Regions from separate parts of the Spiribacter salinus M19-40 genome, predicted to be linked through region 2. Evidence: predicted binding sites of a transcription regulator. Region 2 holds the regulator's gene; the other holds the start of a gene.
What was found. Region 2 encodes FNR, which switches genes on or off when oxygen is low (the NO sensors DNR and NnrR bind a similar motif). Its sites were predicted from a motif close to TTGATNTANATCAA; they were not measured.
Positions count from the first base shown of each region.

Region 1: a site for FNR is predicted at 6,191-6,204, ahead of hemN (oxygen-independent coproporphyrinogen III oxidase). Genes of this name have one in related genera too.

Region 1 is NC_021291.1:1,593,096-1,602,204, reverse strand. Features, by position in the region: gene SPISAL_RS07940 (6-phosphofructokinase) at 1-106, shown strand, start outside; gene ppa (inorganic diphosphatase) at 171-698, shown strand; gene SPISAL_RS07930 (cob(I)yrinic acid a,c-diamide adenosyltransferase) at 704-1,267, shown strand; gene prmA (50S ribosomal protein L11 methyltransferase) at 1,270-2,151, shown strand; gene SPISAL_RS07920 (helix-turn-helix domain-containing protein) at 2,205-2,471, shown strand; gene purH (bifunctional phosphoribosylaminoimidazolecarboxamide formyltransferase/IMP cyclohydrolase) at 2,488-4,065, shown strand; gene purD (phosphoribosylamine--glycine ligase) at 4,079-5,377, shown strand; gene SPISAL_RS07905 (MAPEG family protein) at 5,374-5,751, shown strand; gene SPISAL_RS07900 (YbaN family protein) at 5,725-6,162, opposite strand; gene hemN (oxygen-independent coproporphyrinogen III oxidase) at 6,266-7,657, shown strand; gene SPISAL_RS07890 (copper chaperone PCu(A)C) at 7,664-8,113, opposite strand; gene SPISAL_RS07885 (histidinol-phosphatase) at 8,313-8,999, opposite strand; gene SPISAL_RS07880 (RNA pyrophosphohydrolase) at 9,079-9,109, shown strand, end outside.
Region 2 is NC_021291.1:480,591-489,699, forward strand. Features, by position in the region: gene ribB (3,4-dihydroxy-2-butanone-4-phosphate synthase) at 1-546, shown strand, start outside; gene ribH (6,7-dimethyl-8-ribityllumazine synthase) at 623-1,084, shown strand; gene nusB (transcription antitermination factor NusB) at 1,081-1,533, shown strand; gene thiL (thiamine-phosphate kinase) at 1,548-2,507, shown strand; gene fnr (fumarate/nitrate reduction transcriptional regulator Fnr) at 2,572-3,336, shown strand; gene sufT (putative Fe-S cluster assembly protein SufT) at 3,361-3,912, opposite strand; gene SPISAL_RS02400 (aspartate aminotransferase family protein) at 4,076-5,377, shown strand; gene SPISAL_RS02405 (MFS transporter) at 5,449-6,702, shown strand; gene SPISAL_RS02410 (NAD-dependent succinate-semialdehyde dehydrogenase) at 6,671-8,110, opposite strand; gene SPISAL_RS02415 (D-2-hydroxyacid dehydrogenase) at 8,122-9,109, opposite strand, start outside.

The sequences.
Region 1 (9,109 bases), 630 kb from region 2:
GCTGATTGCCGGCGAGGATTACCCGCCCTACCGCGACGGCCTGCCCGATTACGCCCGCTTGCGCGGCGAACGGGTGACCCCGCGTCTGCCCGATTTCAGGGCCTGACCCGGGCGGCCGGGCGTGCGTATAATCCGCGAATCACTCAGAACGCTGGACCAGGAGGGACACCATGGCCTACGAGGGCATCGACGCGGGCAAAAACCTGCCCGAGGACATCAACATCATCATCGAGATTCCGGCCCAGGCCGACCCCGTGAAATACGAGGTGGACAAGGATTCCGGGGCGATCATGGTCGACCGGTTCATGGGCACGTCGATGCGCTATCCAGCCAACTACGGCTACATCCCGGATACGCTCTGCGGGGATGGTGACCCCCTCGATGCGCTGGTCCTGACGCCGTTTCCCCTCGAGGTCGGCTCGGTCATTCGTTGCCGTCCGGTGGGCGTGCTTGAGATGAGCGATGAGGGGGGCGAAGACGCCAAGCTCCTGTGTGTGCCGATCAGCAAGCTCACCCCTCTCTATGATCACGTCAAAGGCCCGGATGACTTGCCGGCGATCGTCCTTGAGCAGATCAGCCACTTCTTCGAGCGCTACAAAGACCTCGAGCCCGGCAAGTGGGTCAAAGTGAACGGCTGGAAGGGCCATGCCGAGGCCGTCGCCGAGATCGATGCCTCCGTCAAGCGCTTCGGCGGCTGACCGGCGTGGTTAAACTGACTCGGATCTACACCCGCACGGGTGACACCGGCCAGACCGGCCTTGGCGATGGCAGCCGGGTGGCCAAAACCGATCATCGCGTGGCCTCCTACGGCACCGTGGACGAACTCAACGCCCTGCTCGGCGTCTGCCGGCTGCACGCGGGCCCCGAGCTCGATGACGCACTGGCGCGGATCCAGAATGATCTGTTCGATGTGGGCGCGGATCTTTGCACACCCGAGATGGACGACCCGCCCTACGAACCGCTGCGGGTGGTGACCGGGCAGGTCGAGTGGCTTGAGGCGGAAATCGATCGCGTCAATGCGGGCCTGGAGACGCTGCGCTCGTTTGTGCTGCCCGCGGGCAGCCCCGCTGCCGCGCATCTGCATCATGCCCGGACGGTCGCCCGCCGGGCCGAGCGTGAGACAGCGGCGCTGGCCACCGGCGCCCCCATCAATGTCCTTGTCCTGCAGTATCTCAATCGCTTGTCCGACTATCTGTTTGTGCTGGCCCGGGAGGCCAATCACGAGGCCGGAGGCGACGTGCTCTGGCAGCCTGGCGAACACCGCTGATCATGGCCTGGCGGCAGGTGGCCTTTGACCTCCCCGCGGCCCGCATGGGCCTCGCCGAGGCAGCGCTGGAAGCGATGGGCGCCATCGCCGTGACGGCGGCCGAGTCCGAGGGCGCGGAGCCCGTGCTGGAGCCTGCGGTTGGCGAAACCCGGCTCTGGGATGCGGTGCGCGTGCAGGCATTGTTCGAGGCCGATGCCGACAGCCAAGCGGTCCACGCCGCACTGAGCGAGGCGCTGGGCGCCAAGCCCACGGGCTGGGACGAGACCACGCTGGCCGATGCGGCCTGGGAGCGGGCCTGGCTGGCTGACTTCGCCCCGCTCGATTTTGGCCACGGCCTCTGGGTGGTGCCAACGGGCATGGAGCCACCGGTGCCCGAGGCAACGAACCTGCGCCTGGATCCGGGGCTCGCTTTTGGCACCGGTACGCACCCCACAACGGCGCTGTGCCTGGAACACCTGGCGGCCTGCCCGCCAGTCGATGAGACCGTCATCGATTATGGCTGTGGCTCCGGGCTGCTGGCGATTGCGGCGCTACGCCTGGGCGCGCGGCAGGTGATCGCCATCGATAACGATCCCCAGGCATTAGTGGCCACGCGAGAGAACGCGCGCCGCAACGGAGTAGCCGACCCGCTCACGGTCGGCGGCGTCGACACGGCGCTGCCCGCGGCGGATCGGGTGCTTGCCAATATTCTGGCCGGCGTGCTGATCGAACAGGCGCCGACCCTGATCAAGCCCCTGCGCCCGGGCGGCCGTCTCGTGTTGGCGGGGCTGCTCGAGGGACAGGCCGCCGAGGTCGCCAGTGCCTACGCCCAGGCCATCGATTTTGGCCCGGGTGCGGCGCGCGACGGCTGGGTTCGACTGGACGGCACCCGTCGTGCGCTTTAATGGGCGGGGCCATGTGGTTATGATTCAAGCCGTCAGCCCACAGGAAGGACAGCATGCCCGATAAACCCAGACAGGATTGCCCGGGTGTCGGTCCGATCGGCACTTGCGTGCGCGACACGGTCACGTCCTATTTCGAACAGCTCGATGGTCATTCTTGCTGCGATTTGCATCGCATGGTGATCGAAGAGGCCGAGGCGCCGCTTTTCGAGACGGTGATGCACGCCTGTGGCGGTAACCAGACCCGGGCTGCCGAGGCCCTGGGCATCAATCGAGGCACGCTGCGCAAGAAGCTTCGCCAGTACGGCCTTGACGAGCAGTAGAACCACGGAGTCCTCCATGACGGCTGCGGCCAGTGTCTTGCCCGTTCGCCGGGCCCTGATCAGTGTTTCCGATAAAACCGGTGTCGAGGATTTAGCCCGTGGGTTGGCCCGCCTCGGTGTGGAGCTCCTGTCTACCGGTGGCACCGCCCGCTTGCTGAGTGAGGCCGGCATCCCCGTGACCGAAGTCGGCGATTACACTGGCTTTCCCGAGATCATGGCCGGCCGCGTGAAGACGCTGCATCCGCGGATTCACGGCGGCCTGCTGGGCCGTCGGGGTGAGGATGAGGCCGTGATGGCCGAACACGACATCCCGCCCATCGACCTGCTGGTGGTCAATCTCTACCCGTTCGAGGCCGCCGTGGCGCAGCCAGACTGCCGCCTCGAAGCGGCTATTGAGCACATCGACATTGGTGGCCCCGCCATGCTGCGCGCGGCTGCCAAGAACCTTGACGGGGTCGGGGTCGCCACGGACCCGGATCAGTACGCGGACATGCTGAGTGCGATTGAGGCCCATGGCGGGCTCGAGGCAAGTCACCGATTCCGGCTTGCTGTCGCCGCGTTTGATCATGTCGCCCGCTATGACGCGGCGATTAGCAATTACCTATCGGCGCGCCCGGAGGCGGGGGCCGAGAGCGCTTTCCCCGGGCAGCTCAATCGAAGCTGGCGCAAGGCAAGTGACCTGCGCTACGGCGAGAACCCGCACCAGGCCGCCGCGTTTTATCGCGACCCAGACGCCCCGGCGGGCAGTTTCGCCTGCCATGTCTCGCGCCAGGGCAAGGCCCTGTCCTACAACAACCTCGCCGATGCCGACGCGGCCTGGGCGTGTGTTGGCGCCTTTGACGCGCCGGCCTGCGTCATCGTCAAACACGCCAACCCCTGTGGCGTGGCGGTCGCCGATCATCTGGTGAGCGCCTATGACGCGGCGTTTGCCACTGACCCCACCTCGGCATTTGGCGGCATCATTGCCTTTAATCGCCCGCTGGACGACGCCACCGCCCGCGCCATTATCCAGCGTCAGTTCGTGGAGGTGATTTTGGCGCCGGCCGTCAGTGACGCGGCGCTGGCGATTACCGCGGCCAAGCCCAATGTCCGGGTGCTCGAAATCCCCGACGGACCGCGGCCCATCAGCGGCTGGCGGCTGCAACCGCTGGACGGCGGACTGCTGGTCCAGGATCAGGACGCCGATCTGTTCGCGGACACCGGCCTGCGCTGTGTGACGCAGACCCCCGTGGATGACGCGCTGCAGGCTGACCTCGATTTCGTCTGGCGCGTGGCCAAGCACGTGAAATCCAACGCCATTGTCTACGGTCGTGAGGGCCATACGCTGGGGATCGGCGCGGGGCAGATGAGCCGGGTGGACAGTGCGCGCATCGGCGCCCGCAAGGCGGAGGATGCCGGCCTGTCACTGGCTGGCGCGGTGCTGGCGTCCGATGCCTTTTTCCCGTTTCGGGACGGGATTGATCAGGCGGCCGCCGCCGGCGTGCGCGCCATCGTCCAGCCGGGTGGATCAATGCGCGATGAGGAAGTGATCGGGGCGGCGGATGCGCATGGCATCGCCATGGTGTTCACCGGCCTGCGGCACTTCCGCCACTGAGCAGGAGCAAGTCATGAAGATTCTGGTGGTCGGCAATGGCGGACGCGAACACGCCCTGGCCTGGCGCCTGGCGCGCTCACCCCGAGCCGAGACCGTGTACGTCGCCCCGGGCAATGCCGGCACGGCAACGGAGGTGGGTGTCCAGAACGTCAACGTCGGCGCTGAAGACATCAACGGCCTGCGGGACCTCGCCCTGCAGCGTGAGATCGACATGACCATGGTGGGCCCGGAAGCGCCGCTGGCCGCCGGTATCGTCGATGCCTTTACCGAGGTCGGCCTGGCCTGCCTCGGTCCGCATCAAGCCGCTGCAGAGCTGGAATCGTCCAAGGCCTTCGCCAAGGATTTTCTGGCCCGTCACGCGATTCCCACCGCCGCCTACGAAACATTTGACGACCTCGAGGCGGCCCGGGCCACTATCGAGGCCCGCGGCGCACCGCTTGTGATCAAGGCCGACGGCCTGGCCGCCGGCAAGGGCGTGACGGTGGCCCTGACGCTGGACGAGGCGTTGCTGGCGGCCGAGTCCATGCTCGATGGAGCCTTTGGCTCTGCCAGTGAGCGGATCGTCGTCGAGGATTTTCTCACCGGGGAAGAGGCGAGTTTTATTGCCCTGGTCGATGGCGATACGGTCCTGCCCCTGGCGAGCTCCCAGGATCACAAGGCGCGGGATGCCGGCGATCAGGGCCCCAACACCGGCGGCATGGGCGCGTACTCGCCGGCCCCGGTGGTGACCGACGCCATCCACGCCCGCATTCTGGAGACGGTGATCCGTCCGACCGTGCAGGGCTTGGTGGCCGAGGGGCGGGGTTTTCGCGGCTTCCTTTACGCCGGGCTCATGATCGACGCCGAGGGCACGCCCCGGGTGCTGGAGTTCAACGTCCGCCTGGGCGACCCCGAGACGCAGCCGATTCTCATGCGCCTGCAAAGCGACCCGGTGGATCTGTTTGAGGCAGCGCTCCAGGGCCGGCTCGATCAGCATTCAGTGGACTGGGATCCGCGGCCGTGTCTTGGCGTGGTGCTCGCGGCCGGTGGCTATCCGGGCCCGTATGAGCGGGGTCATGTGATTCACGGGCTGCCCGCGACGGATTTATCCGAGCAAAAGGTTTTTCATGCCGGCACGGCCCTGAACGCCGAGAATGCCGTGGTCACAGCCGGCGGGCGCGTCTTGTGTGCCTGTGCGCTGGGCGATGACATCCTCGAGGCGCAGCGCGCGGCCTATGATTTGGCCGGTGGCATTCACTGGACGGGCTCGTTCATGCGCACCGACATCGGCCATCGCGCCGTGGCGGCCCAGCTCAACGGAGGTCGGTCATGACGATCGCCTATATCTGCGTTTTTATCGCCATTTTTTTGCCCTTCGTGTTCGCCGGGCTGGCCAAGTCCGAGGGCCAGTTCGACAACGCCCGGCCGCGGGCCTGGCTGGAGCGCCTGGAGGGATGGCGGCAGCGGGCGCATTGGGCCCAGCTCAACACGTTCGAGGCGTTCCCGCCGTTTGCCGCGGGCGTGATCATCGCCCATCAGCTCAATGCCAGCCAGACCTGGATCGACGGCCTGGCCGTGGCGTTTCTGATCTTCCGCGGGCTGTATGGCTATTTCTATATCGCCGATCGCGCCACGTTGCGCAGCACGGCCTGGACGGGTGGGTTCGCCTGCGTGGTGGGGCTATTCATCGTCGCTGCGTTCATCTGACGGGCCATTCGGCCGAGTCGCCAGAAACACCACGCCAAAGGCCATGAACGCGGTGACCGTCAAGCGCAGATAAAGCGGCTCCACGGTGATCCACATCCACGTCCAGCTCGCAGCAATCAGGGCGATGCCCAGCAGCTTGGTACGCCGGGGAATCGCCCGGTGATCGCGCCAGTTTCGCAGCAGCGGCCCAAAGCGCGGATGACTGTAGAGCCAGGCGTGCAGGGCCGGCGAGCTGCGCGAGGCACAGTAGGCGGCCAGCAGCAAAAAGGGCGTGGTCGGCACCAGTGGCAGCACGACCCCCGCACTCCCCAGGCCGACGAACAGCAGCGCCAGCGCCAGCCAGAGCTGGCGCATTAGCCGTTCACGCAGCCCCTGCGGCTTGCGGGATGACCCTTCCGGGCGCTCTGCCATGACGGTGTCTCCTGCTTGCGAATAACGGCTGATCCAGGTCAACCCGGCACTGAGCGTGGACCGCTATGGTAGTGCCTTAGTTGATCACGGAGGGTTGGCTTACATGGCCGACAGACTACCCCTGGAGCGTGACCTGCTACGACGCTACGACGTCACCGGTCCACGCTACACCTCTTACCCAACGGCCGCGCAGTTTACCGAGGCCTTCGATGCCGAGCGATACCGCCAGCAGGTGGCCTGGAGCAACGAAGACCCGATGCCGCGGCCGCTGTCGCTGTATGTCCACGTGCCGTTTTGCCGGACCGTGTGCTTTTACTGCGCCTGCAACAAGGTCATTACCGCCAACTATCGGCGTGCCGAGCAATATCTCGAGCGGCTGATCGACGAGCTCGACCTCCAGGCCGCGCTTTTCGATGACGACCGGCCCGTCGAGCAGCTGCACCTGGGCGGTGGCACCCCCACGTACTTTACCGATGACGATTTGGCTCGGCTGATCACCGCCATCAACGATCGTTTCCCTTTGGCCGCGCCGGCGGACCGAGAGTTCTCCATTGAGGTGGATCCACGCACCGTGGACCGCGCGCGAATCGCCCAGCTCGCCGAGTTGGGCTTCAACCGCCTGAGTCTGGGTGTCCAGGATTTTGACGCCGACGTGCAAAAGGCCATCAACCGCATTCAGGGGGTGCAGGACACCGCGGACGTGGTAGCGGAGGCGCGGGCCCAGGGCTTTCACTCCGTGAACCTCGATCTGATGTACGGCCTGCCGCTACAAACGCCGGAGCGGCTCAGCCGCACCCTGGATGCGGTGCTCGACATCCGGCCGGATCGGATCGCGCTCTACAACTACGCGCACATGCCGGAGATGTTCCGCATTCAGCGCCAGATTCGCGACGGGAGCCTGCCCGCCGCCGAGGAAAAGCTCACCCTGCTGATCGAGGCGATGCAGCGCCTGGCCGGCGCCGGCTACCGCTACATCGGCATGGACCACTTCGCCCTGCCGGGGGATGAGCTGGCCCAGGCCGCCGAGGACGGCACGCTCCATCGCAACTTCCAGGGCTACGCGACGCGGCCTGATCTCGACTTGATCGGGCTGGGTGCGTCATCCATTGGCCAGATTGGTGATGCCTACAGCCAGAACCGGCGCGATCCAGAAAGCCATGCAACGGCCGTGTCGGCGGGTGAGCTCCCGGTCTGGCGGGGTGTCGAGCTCACCGCGGATGACCGGCTGCGCCGGGATGTTATTCAGTCAGTCATGTGCCAGGGCACGATCGATTTCGAGGCGGTGGGTGAGCGCCATGGCATCGTGTTCAACCAGTACTTCGGTGACGCGCTCGAGGCCCTCACCCCGTTGGTGGATGACGGCCTGGTCACGATCGGTGAGCGTTCGCTGCAGGTGACCGACCGCGGTCAGTTCTTCCTGCGCAATGTGGCGATGCCCTTCGACGCCTATCTGGCCGAGGCCAGCAACGCGCGGCGTTTCTCGCGGGTGATCTAAGCCGGCCTAGTCGTCGGCCCCCATGGCCGTGGGTGGCAGCACATTCACCGTCAGGGTGACGGGGCCGTTGTGCTCGAGCTCAAGGGTCAGCTCGAAGGTCTCGCCCTCCCGCAGGGATTCGGTCAGCCCCATGAGCATGACGTGCCGCCCGCCAGGCTCGAAAACCACCTCGCCCTCAGCCGGCACTCGCACCTCGGGGGTGTGCACCATGCGGCTGTTACCGCCCTCTTCAATCGTTTGATGCAGCTCCGCCCGCGGGGCCCGCGGCGTTGAAACGCCAATCAGCTGATCACCGCGACGGCCCGTGTTCTCAAGCTCAAAGTAAACCGCGCCGCGATCGAGCCCGGGGGCGGTGGCGCGCGACCAGACGCCCTCAACGGTGATCTCGGCCTTGGCGGTTGCCATGCCGGTGGCCATGAGTAGGGCGAGCAGGGTGACGACGAGTCGGTTGGGCATGGGTGGGCGTCCTTTGATATGGGCCCTTTATTATCCGACTTTGGACAGGGGTGGGGAAGTGATGCGAGGGGGCGAGTCAGGCCGCTTTCGGTGGCTTGCAACGGGCTCCCCTATCCGGGGCGGCTAGAGGTCGCCCGTTACAAGCCACCGAAAGCGGCACAGCACTGACCCGTGCGGCCCCACAAAGCCCAAACCGAGCCTAGGGTAGAGCCTGCGGTACCTCGCCTGAGCGCAATGTCAGCACCGGCCATCCCCGCGCCCGGGCTGCGGCCTCAAGTGTTGGGTCGGGATCGACGGCGACCGGGTGGTCGACATGTTCCAGCAGTGGCAGGTCATTGCGCGAGTCACTGTAAAAGTGCATTGCCTCCATCATCGCGCCCTCGGCATCCAGCCAGTGCTGGAGTGCGGTGATCTTGCCCTCGCGGAACGTGGGCGTGCCCTGATGGCGGCCCGTGAATGCGCTGTTGTGTATTTCGGGTTCGGTGGCCAGCAGGATCGGGATGTTGAACAGCTCGGCAATCGGCTCGGTCACAAACCGGTTGGTGGCGGTGATGATCATCAGGCCATGGCCGCGCGCCCGGTGGTCATCCACCAGTGCCTGGGCGGCCGGCAGGACACGGGGGCGGATATGGGTGTCGATGAACTCGCGCCGCCAGGCCAGCAGGGTGTCTTTCGGGGTTTGCGCCAGGGGCGCCAGGGCAAAGGCCAGGAACGTGTCGATATCCAGCTCGCCGGCCTCGTACTGTTCCATGAAGCGCTGGTTTTCTACCTCGAAGCGCTCGCGAGACACGGCGCCCTTGTCCATTAAATGCTGGCCCCACAGGTAGTCGCTGTCGCCGCCAAGGAGGGTGTTATCGAGGTCGAAAATCGCCAGCTGCACGGTCATGTCCCGGTTTATTGATTGCCGGTTGATTGTCCTCTGTGGAAGAATGACTGGCAATGAAACTTTCAATAGAGTGTTTTAAGTGATTGACGCGCAAGGATTTCGCCCCAATG
Region 2 (9,109 bases):
CGTATTCGCAATGAGCGCACGGTTGAGCGGGTGGGCGATTGTGAGCTGCCCACCGAGCACGGCCTGTTCCATTTGTATGCCTACCAGGACACGGTGGACGGTGCCCTGCACTTTGCCTTGCTTCGGGGGCAGACCGATCCGGAGACACCCGCACTGGTCCGCGTGCAAATCGAAAACACGCTGGCTGATCTGTTCGGCGCGACGGCACCGGATCAGACTTGGTCGCTGCGGGAGTCGCTGGCCGAGATCGCCGAGAGCGAGAGTGAGCCGGTCTGCCTGGTGATGCTTCGCCGCGCCGATGACCGCCCGGAGGTCATGGCCCGCATGCGCGAATTCCAGGTGCTGGCGCAAAGCGGCGAGCTGACGCCCGAGCCGCGCGAGACCAATCAGCAGGCTGAAGATTTGCGCACTTATGGGGTGGGTGCGCAGATCCTCACCGACCTCGGCATACGCCGCATGCGGGTTCTCTCAGCCCCGAAAATCATGGTGGGTCTGTCCGGATTCGGCATGGAAGTCGTCGACTACGTGCAGTCGGGCGCAGAGTAGCGCGACGCCGCTGGTTCCAACTTTCGGCGGTGCGGTTTACCCTTGCGCTGAACAACGAACGGAAAATGGACCGACCATGAAGACCCTTGAAGGCGATTTTACCGCCACCGATGTCCGTATTGCGCTGATCGCAACGCGGTTTAATGCGTTTATCGTCGACTCATTGGTGGGCGGTGCACGGGATACGCTTTGCCGCCATGGCGTGGCTGATGAGTCCCTTACTCTGATTCGCGCGCCTGGGGCCTGGGAGTTGCCACTGGTGGCGAGCCGGGTCGCGGCCACGGGCGATTATGACGGCATCGTCGCGCTCGGTTGCGTCATTCGCGGCGGTACACCGCATTTTGAATATGTGGCTGGCGAGTGTGCCAAGGGCATTGGCCAGGCCAGCACCCAGCACGGGTTACCGATTGCCTTTGGTGTACTAACCACCGATACCATCGAACAGGCCATCGAGCGGGCCGGGACCAAAGCAGGGAACAAGGGCGGTGAGGCCGCTATGTCCCTGCTCGAGATGATTAGTCTCCTGCGTCGGCTGTGAATGCCCGTGAGGCCAATCGGGCCCGGGCGCGGGCCCGCCGGCGGGTACTCCAGGCACTTTACCAATGGCAGATGACCGGGCAGGCGCCTGAGGAAATCGAGCGGCAATTCCTGGGTGAGCACCGGCTGGGCAGGATGGACCTGGCGTATTTTTCCGAGGTTTTCTCTGGCGTCACGGCACAAGCCGACGCGATGGACGCCCTGTTTGATCCGTTCCTCGATCGGCCTGCCCGGACGCTGGACCCGGTAGAGCACGCCCTCCTGCGGCTTGGCAGCTATGAGCTACAGGAGCGGCTGGAAGTGCCCTATCGCGTGTGTCTTGACCAGGCGGTGGAGCTCGCCAAACAGTTCGGCGCCGAACAGAGTCATCGCTACATTAACGGTGTACTCGACCGAGTGGGCCGGACATTGCCCCTGCGCAAGGCCGAGCTGGCCGCGCCCAAGCGCTAAGGAGACGGGCTCGGATGGCGGGCTGCTCGGAGTTCACCCTCATTGGTCGCTATTTGACGGGGCTTGGTGCAGCCCGCGCGGACGTCACACTGGGCGTTGGTGATGACGCGGCCATCCTGCAAAGCCCGGCGGACCCCTGGTTGCTGTCGGCGCTCGATACGCTTATCGAAGACGTTCACTTCCCGGGCGACATGCCCGCCGAAGCCGTCGGTTATCGGGCCTTGGCCGTGAATCTGAGTGATATTGCTGCGATGGGTGGCCAGCCTCGTTGGGCTGTGGTGGGGCTGACATTGCCCGCCATGGATGAGGACTGGGTTGCGGGCTTTGCGCGAGGGCTCGACGCCATTGCGCAAACCCATGAAGTCGCGGTTGTTGGGGGCGATGTCACCCGGGGGCCCCGTGCAGTGAGTGTGCAGATCGCCGGCACGAGCGCCCTACCGCCTATTCGGCGCGACACGGCGTGTGCCGGCGATGATGTCTGGGTCTCTGGCCGGCTGGGCGAGGCGGCTGGCGGTCTCGCGGTCTGGCAGGCGGGCCAGCAAGGCGAGCCTCGCTGGGCTGGGCTGGTTGACGCCTTTCTCCGACCGGTGCCTCGTTTGTGTTTGGGACAGGCGCTGCAAGGTATCGCCCACGCCGCCATTGACGTCTCTGATGGCTTGCTGGCTGATGCGGGCCACATTGCGAGTCAGAGTGGCGTCGCCATTGATTTGGCACGCGCAGCGCTTCGGCCGTCTGCACGCCTTCAGGCCTTCGGCGGCACGGCGCAGGCCACGGCCTGGTTATGCAGTGGAGGCGATGATTATGCGCTGTGTTTTACCGCGCCGGTGACAGCCCGCAGCACGGTGGCCCAAGCCGCTCAGAATGCGCGAACGCCGGTGCGACGCATCGGGCAAGTCCGGCACGGCCACGGCGTCCTTTTGGATGGCGTCGCTGTGGGGGGTGCCCACACCGGTTATCGTCACTTCGAGCGCTGAGTGTCAGTGGAGTCATCTGCCCGGCTCGTGGTAATTTGAATTGAGCAAATGAGTGGGGGACCCAATGACAACCGGCGGCGTTCAGATCGGCAAACTGCAGCAGGCGTGTTCGCACTGTGGTCTGAATCAGCTGTGCCTCCCGATGTCGCTGAACGAAGCCGATATTCGTCAGCTTGATGAGATTGTCGAGCGTCGGCGGCCGCTGGAACGAGGTGCGCACTTGTATCGGTTCGGTGAGCGTTTTTCCGCGATTTACGCCGTGCGCTCTGGGTCGTTAAAAACCTATACCTCCACCGAAGAGGGTGAAGAGCAGGTGACCGGTTTTCACCTGCCCGGGGAGCTCGTCGGTCTGGATGCGATCAATAGCTGGGAGCATCCCTGCTCGGCTCGGGCGCTCGAGACCACGAGTGTGTGCGTTTTGCCCTTCGAGCAGCTTGAGAACCTGGCGGGGCATATACCCGGACTCCAGCGCCAGCTCCTGCGGCTAATGTCTCGCGAGATTTTTGCCGACCAGCAGATGCTTTTTGCCATGGCTCGGCGTAGCGCTGAAGAGCGGCTGGCGATGCTGTTGTTGAGTTTTTCCAACCGTTTTGAGCGCCGCGGTCTATCGCCGACTCGATTCCGGCTTTCAATGGCCCGCAGTGAGTTGGGTAACTATCTGGGGTTGGCCCCCGAGACCATGAGTCGGCTGTTTCGGCGGTTTTCCGATCAGGGTTGGCTCAAAGCCGAGGGCCGGGAGATTTCCCTGCTTGATCTGCCTGCCCTGCGGGCGTTGGCGGGCCAGTCCGAAGACGAAGCACCCTGCGAGGGGCCTGCTGCGCTTCGCTAATAACCGCGCGAACCCACCCAGTGGCTACATCATCCCGGTCTGGAGTTTTGCGGCTTCCGACATCATCTCAATGCCCCAGGGCGGATCGAAGACGATTTCCACTTTCACGTCTTCCACCGTCGGGACCATTTTGACCTTCTCCCGTACGTCGTAGGCGAGAATATCCCCCATGCCGCAGCCTGGCGCCGTGAGTGTCATATCGATCTCGATCGACCGTGAGCCATCGTCTTTCAGGGTGATGTCACACCGGTAGACAAGCCCTAGCTCAACGACATTAATGGGAATTTCCGGGTCAAAGCAGCGCCGCATCTGATCCCAGACCAGCTGCTCGACGTCCGCCGCGGAAGCGTTGTCAGGCAGCTCGGGCGTCGGTTCGGGTTCTTTGCCAATTGCATCCGCATCCTTGCCATCAATGCGAAAGAGATTGCCCTGGATGTAGACCGTGTAGCTGCCGCCAAGGGCCTGAGTGATCATGCCTTCGGCGCCCTGCGGAATCGTCCCCGTGTCGCCGGCCGGGATGAGCGCTGCTTCGCAGTCGCGCTCGAAAACCACCGGCTCGTTGCTCTGCATTGCCATTTTTTCATCCTCGTCCCGATGCAACAGTTGCATCAGGATAGCACCGCTGAGATGGTTGTCAGAACCAGTACCCGGGCATTCAAGTGAATTGCCCCGATGGGAAGAAATGCCGAATGGGATCACGTATCCTAGGTGGGGAATTCTTTAGCCAGGAGGCTATGTCATGAGCGATAACGTCCATCACCTCTCGCCGCTGCTGCGCCAGTCCAGCGACATTCTGGTCGAGCGCGCGCAAGGCATGTACGTCTACGCTGAGGACGGCGGCAAGTACATGGACTTCGCCTCGGGGATCGGCGTGCTGAGCACCGGCCATTGCCACCCCCGGGTCGTTGAAGCGGCCAAGGCGCAGATCGATCGTGTGGTCCATGCGCAGTACGCGATCATGAAACACCAGCCGATCCTTGAGCTCTCGGACCGGTTGGTTGAGCTGCTTCCCGATGCCATCGACAGCGTGTTCTTCTCGAACGCCGGAACGGAGGCCGTTGAGGCGTCGATCCGACTGGCCCGTCAGGCCACCGGCAAGCCCAACATCATCGCCTTCCGGGGCTGCTTCCATGGCCGGACCATGGGCTCGCTCGCCACCACCAGCTCCAGCGCTGCCGTGCGCCAGGGCGTTCAGCCGCTGATGGGTGGCGTGGTCACTGCGCCATTCCCGGACACCAACTGGTACGGGATGAGCGAAGACGACGCAGCGGAGTTCTGCCTGCGGGAGCTCGATTACATCCTTCAGGTTCAGAGCGTGCCGATGGAAACCGCGGCCATGCTGATTGAGCCAATCCAGGGTGAAGCGGGCTATATCCCGGCAAACACCAAGTTTATGCAGGGCCTTCAGGAGCGGTGCAATAAGCATGGAATTCTGCTGATCATGGATGAGGTCCAGTCGGGCAACGGTCGCTCGGGACTGCAGTGGGGTTATGAGCACTTCGGTGTCGAGCCGGATGTGGTCGTGTCCGCCAAAGGCGTGGCGAGTGGTTTCCAGCTCTCGTTCATGGCCGCGCCAGCCTCGCTGATGAGCAAGGCGTTGCCGGGCTCTCAGGGTGGCACCTACGGGGGCAATGCCGTGGCATGTGCGGCCGGGTTGGCCACGCTGGATGTGATGCGGGATGAAAAGCTGGTCGAAAACGCCGCCGAGCGGGGTGCCCAGCTTCGGGCCCGGCTTGAGGACGTGCAGTCCCGCCATCCGGAAATCGGCAATATCACCGGTAAAGGCCTGATGATCGGCACCCATTTGGTGGACGAGCACGGCAAGCCGGACGGGGATCGGGGCGCGAAGATGCTCAAGGCCTGCGAGCACCTCGGGCTGCTGATGATTCGCTGTGGTCCTTGGGGCGGTAACGTGGTGCGCTGGATTCCACCGCTGATTGTTACCGCCGAGGAGATCGACTGGGCGGTGGATCGCTTTGAGGAGGCCCTCGTGCAGACGGGCGGCGGGACTCAGGAAACACGGATGCGCAGCACCGGCTAGATGGGCGGCGCAATGTCGCGCACGCACTTAGGCCCGGGCTTTTGCCCGGGCCTTTTCTTCTGGGGTTGCCAATGATTCCAGCGCTTCGGGGGCTCGGCGCTCACCGATATCTACTGATATTCGGCTTTGTGATGGTGTTCCTCTCAGGGCATGGTCAGACCTTTTTGATCTCGCTCTATGGCGGCGAGTTGCGGGCGACTTTCGATTTGAGTAATGCCGAATTCGGAGGGCTTTACTCCTTTGCGACGTTAATGAGCGGACTGCTCGTCATCTTTCTCGGTCGGGGTGTCGATCGCTTGCGCCTGGATCGCTTCACCGCTGCGGTGATCCTGGGTGCCGCACTGGGCGGCCTGCTGCTGGCACTAACACCGGCTGCGTGGGTCCTGGTGCCGGCCTTCTTGCTGTTGCGGCTCTGTGGCCAGGGGCTTATGACGCATGTGGCCCAGACCACGGTGGGCCGACGTGTCCAACACCGGCGGGGAACCGCGATGAGCCTGGTGACCCTCGGTTTTCCGGTTGCCGAAGCGATTCTGCCCATGAGCGTGGTGGCGTTGATTGCGGCGCTGGGCTGGCGCGGGAGCTGGTTTCTGCTGGCCTTGCTGCTGGTCGCCGTAGCGCTACCGCTGGTCCTGATGCTGTTGCGTATCGAGACACGAGTCGCGATGCGCAAGGCGGAGTCAGCCCCGATGACGAGCGAAACGCCGCCTGGGCCGGCGAGCGTGGGTCGTGACTGGACCCGGAGCGAAGTACTGCTGGATGGACGCTTTTACCGCATTTTGCCAGCGCTGCTTGGCCCACCGATTCTAATCACCGCATTGTTTTTTCACCAGGTGCCGATTGCTGAGGCGAAAGGCTGGAGTCTGACACTGGTATCAGCGGCCTTTACCGCTTATGCCACCACGCACGTCTTATCTTTACTGCTCAGCGGCCCGGTGGTCGACCGGTTGGGCGCGCGCCGATTACTGGCCTTTTATCTACTACCGCTATTGCTGGGGATCGGCGTCATGGGGTTTGTGCCCGGTGCTTTGGCTGCGCCGCTTTATCTGGGGCTGGCGGGCCTGTCCATTGGCACCGCCGGTACACTCATGGGCGCTTTGTGGCCAGAACTCTATGGCCTCCGACACTTGGGTGGCATCCGCGCCATGGCGCATGGCGCCATGGTGCTCGGGACAGCGGCGGGCCCGGTCCTGATTGGCCTTTTACTGGATGCGGGATTAACCGTCCAGTCGCTCGCCTGGCTCATGATCGCCTACCTGGTCGCTGCCATATTGCTGGTACGACCCGTGGCGTTCGCTAGCCCACCGGCACGGTCTGCGCCTCGGTAAATTCAAAAAGCCCTTCAAGGCCGCCCTCACGGCCGTAGCCGGACTGCTTCATGCCCCCGAAAGGCGCTTCGGGGGTCGGCCCCGTCCCTGTGTTCAGTGCGGCATGCCCAAAGCGCAGGCGCTCGATCACGCGCTGGCCACGTCCTTGGTCTGCAGTGAACACATAGGAGGCCAGGCCAAAATCGGTGTCGTTGGCCATGCGCACGACCTCCGGCTCATCAGCGAAGGTGATCAGCGGCACGAGTGGCCCGAATGTTTCCTCCCGATAGCAAGCGGCATCCGAAGGCACATCCAGCAGGACGGTCGGGGGGTAGAAGGTACCGGGCAGGCCTTCTGCATCCGCGCGCGCCATCTCGCGAGCGCCCCTGGCAACAGCATCGTCCACATGGCGGGTGACTTTGGCGACCGCGTTCTCATCAATGAGTGGACCGAGCTGGGTGCCTGGCTTCATGCCATCGCCGACGACCAGCCCGTTGACGCGTTCGGCGAGCTTTTCTGCAAACGCCTCGGCAACGCCTGCCTGCACAAAGATTCGGTTGGCGCACACGCAGGTCTGGCCGCCACCGCGGAATTTATTGATCATGAGCTGATCAGCGGCATGGTCCAGGTCCGCGTCATCAAAGATGATGTAAGGCGCGTTACCGCCCAGCTCCAGGGTCAGGCGCTTGATGCCGGGTGCGGCTTGGCGGATCAGCTCTCGACCGATTTCTGTTGAGCCCGTAAAGCTGATGACCCGCACGCTCGGCGCGTCGAACAGGGCCTGGCTGATGGGCGCAGATGAGCCCATGACCAGGTTGACTTTGCCGGCCGGCAGCCCGACTTCGCGGTCAAGCAGGGCGAACAGCGCGATCATGGTCAATGGCGTTTTGGAAGACGGTTTGATCACACTGGGGCAGTCTGCCGCGATGGCGGCAGACAGTTTCTTGGCGATCATGCCGATCGGGAAGTTCCACGGTGTGACCAATCCCACGACGCCTGCCGGGCGATGATGCACGGTCCAGGTGCAGTCCCGCGGATGCTCTTCAAGGGTGCGCGGTGCAAGGGCATGAACGTTTTTGGCCGCGTAGCGGAAAAAGCCGGCGGCATAGTCAGCCTCGCCCGTCGCCTCAGCCAGTGGCTTGCCATGCTCCATGCACAGGATGCGGCCAATTTCCTCACGATGGGTCGTCAGGGCGTCGGCAATGGCTTCCAGCCAGTGGCGGCGCTGGTCCAGGTCAGCGGGTTGTTCAAAGGCCGCCTCCGCTGCGGCGATGGCGCGCTCGGTCTCAGCGCCGCCCATTGAAGCGACGTCAGCAAGATGACCGTTGTCCACCGGGTTGGTGACTGGCAGCGTTTTGCCACTGTCGGCCATGACCCACTGACCATTGATGTAACCGCCCAGGGCGGGGAGCAGTGGAGATTCGATCATTTCAAGCCTCGCTATCGATTCGTTGTTGAGGGGACAAACCCATGCGTCTTGTCCACCAGGTTGTTGAGCGCGTCACCAGCCGCCCAGCGCCGATAATTGGTGATGAACTGCTCGGACAAGGCCCGCTTCCAGCCAATGAAGTCGCCAGCCATATGCGCAGAAATCGCAACATTGGGCAGGTCCCAAAGGGGGTGTTGGGCCGGCAGGGGCTCCTGCTCAAAGACATCCAGCGCGGCACCGTCGATCTCGCCGTCCTGCAGCGCTGACACCAGATCGGCCGTGCGCACGATCGGGCCACGGCCAATGTTAATCAGACGCGCGCTGCTGGCCATGGCCTGGAATTCAGCGGCCCCGAACAAGCCCTCGGTGTCCGGCGTCAGCGGGGCGGCAATCACAACGAAGTCGTAGTCGGAAAGTACCGAGATCAGATCGGCCTGGGCATAGATGGCGCCGAAGTCGTTATCTCCAGGTCGAGCACCGCGGCCGATACCATCTACCGCCATACCCATGGCGCCACAGATCTGAGCAATCTGTCGGCCAATCGACCCCGCCCCCACAACCAGTACCGTGCGTCCAGTCACGGGTTCGGTCTCCCGGTGGTGCCATTCATGGCGCTGCTGCAAACGCTGGTTCTCGGCGAAGTCCTTACAAAAGGCGATGATTTGCCCCAGCACGTACTCGGCAATGCAGCGGTCGAAAATACCCCGGGCATTCGTTACTGGGATTGAACTCTCGCGCACCTCGGCTGTTAGCAGGGCATCGACCCCGGCACTCGTCGCGTGAATCCACTGCAGGCTGTCCGCCGCAGACCACGCCTCTGAAATCGCGTTGGTGCGGAAGTCGGTTACGCAAAGAACCTGCGCCCCGGGCAGCGCCGCCCGAAGCTGGGCGCCATTCTCGGCAACGAGCAGTTCTGCCTCGCCGGATAGGGCCTCGAGGCCATCCGGCAGTCCTTCGCCAGGGGCCGTCAGAATGACGATTTTTGGCGGTTGTTCGGCC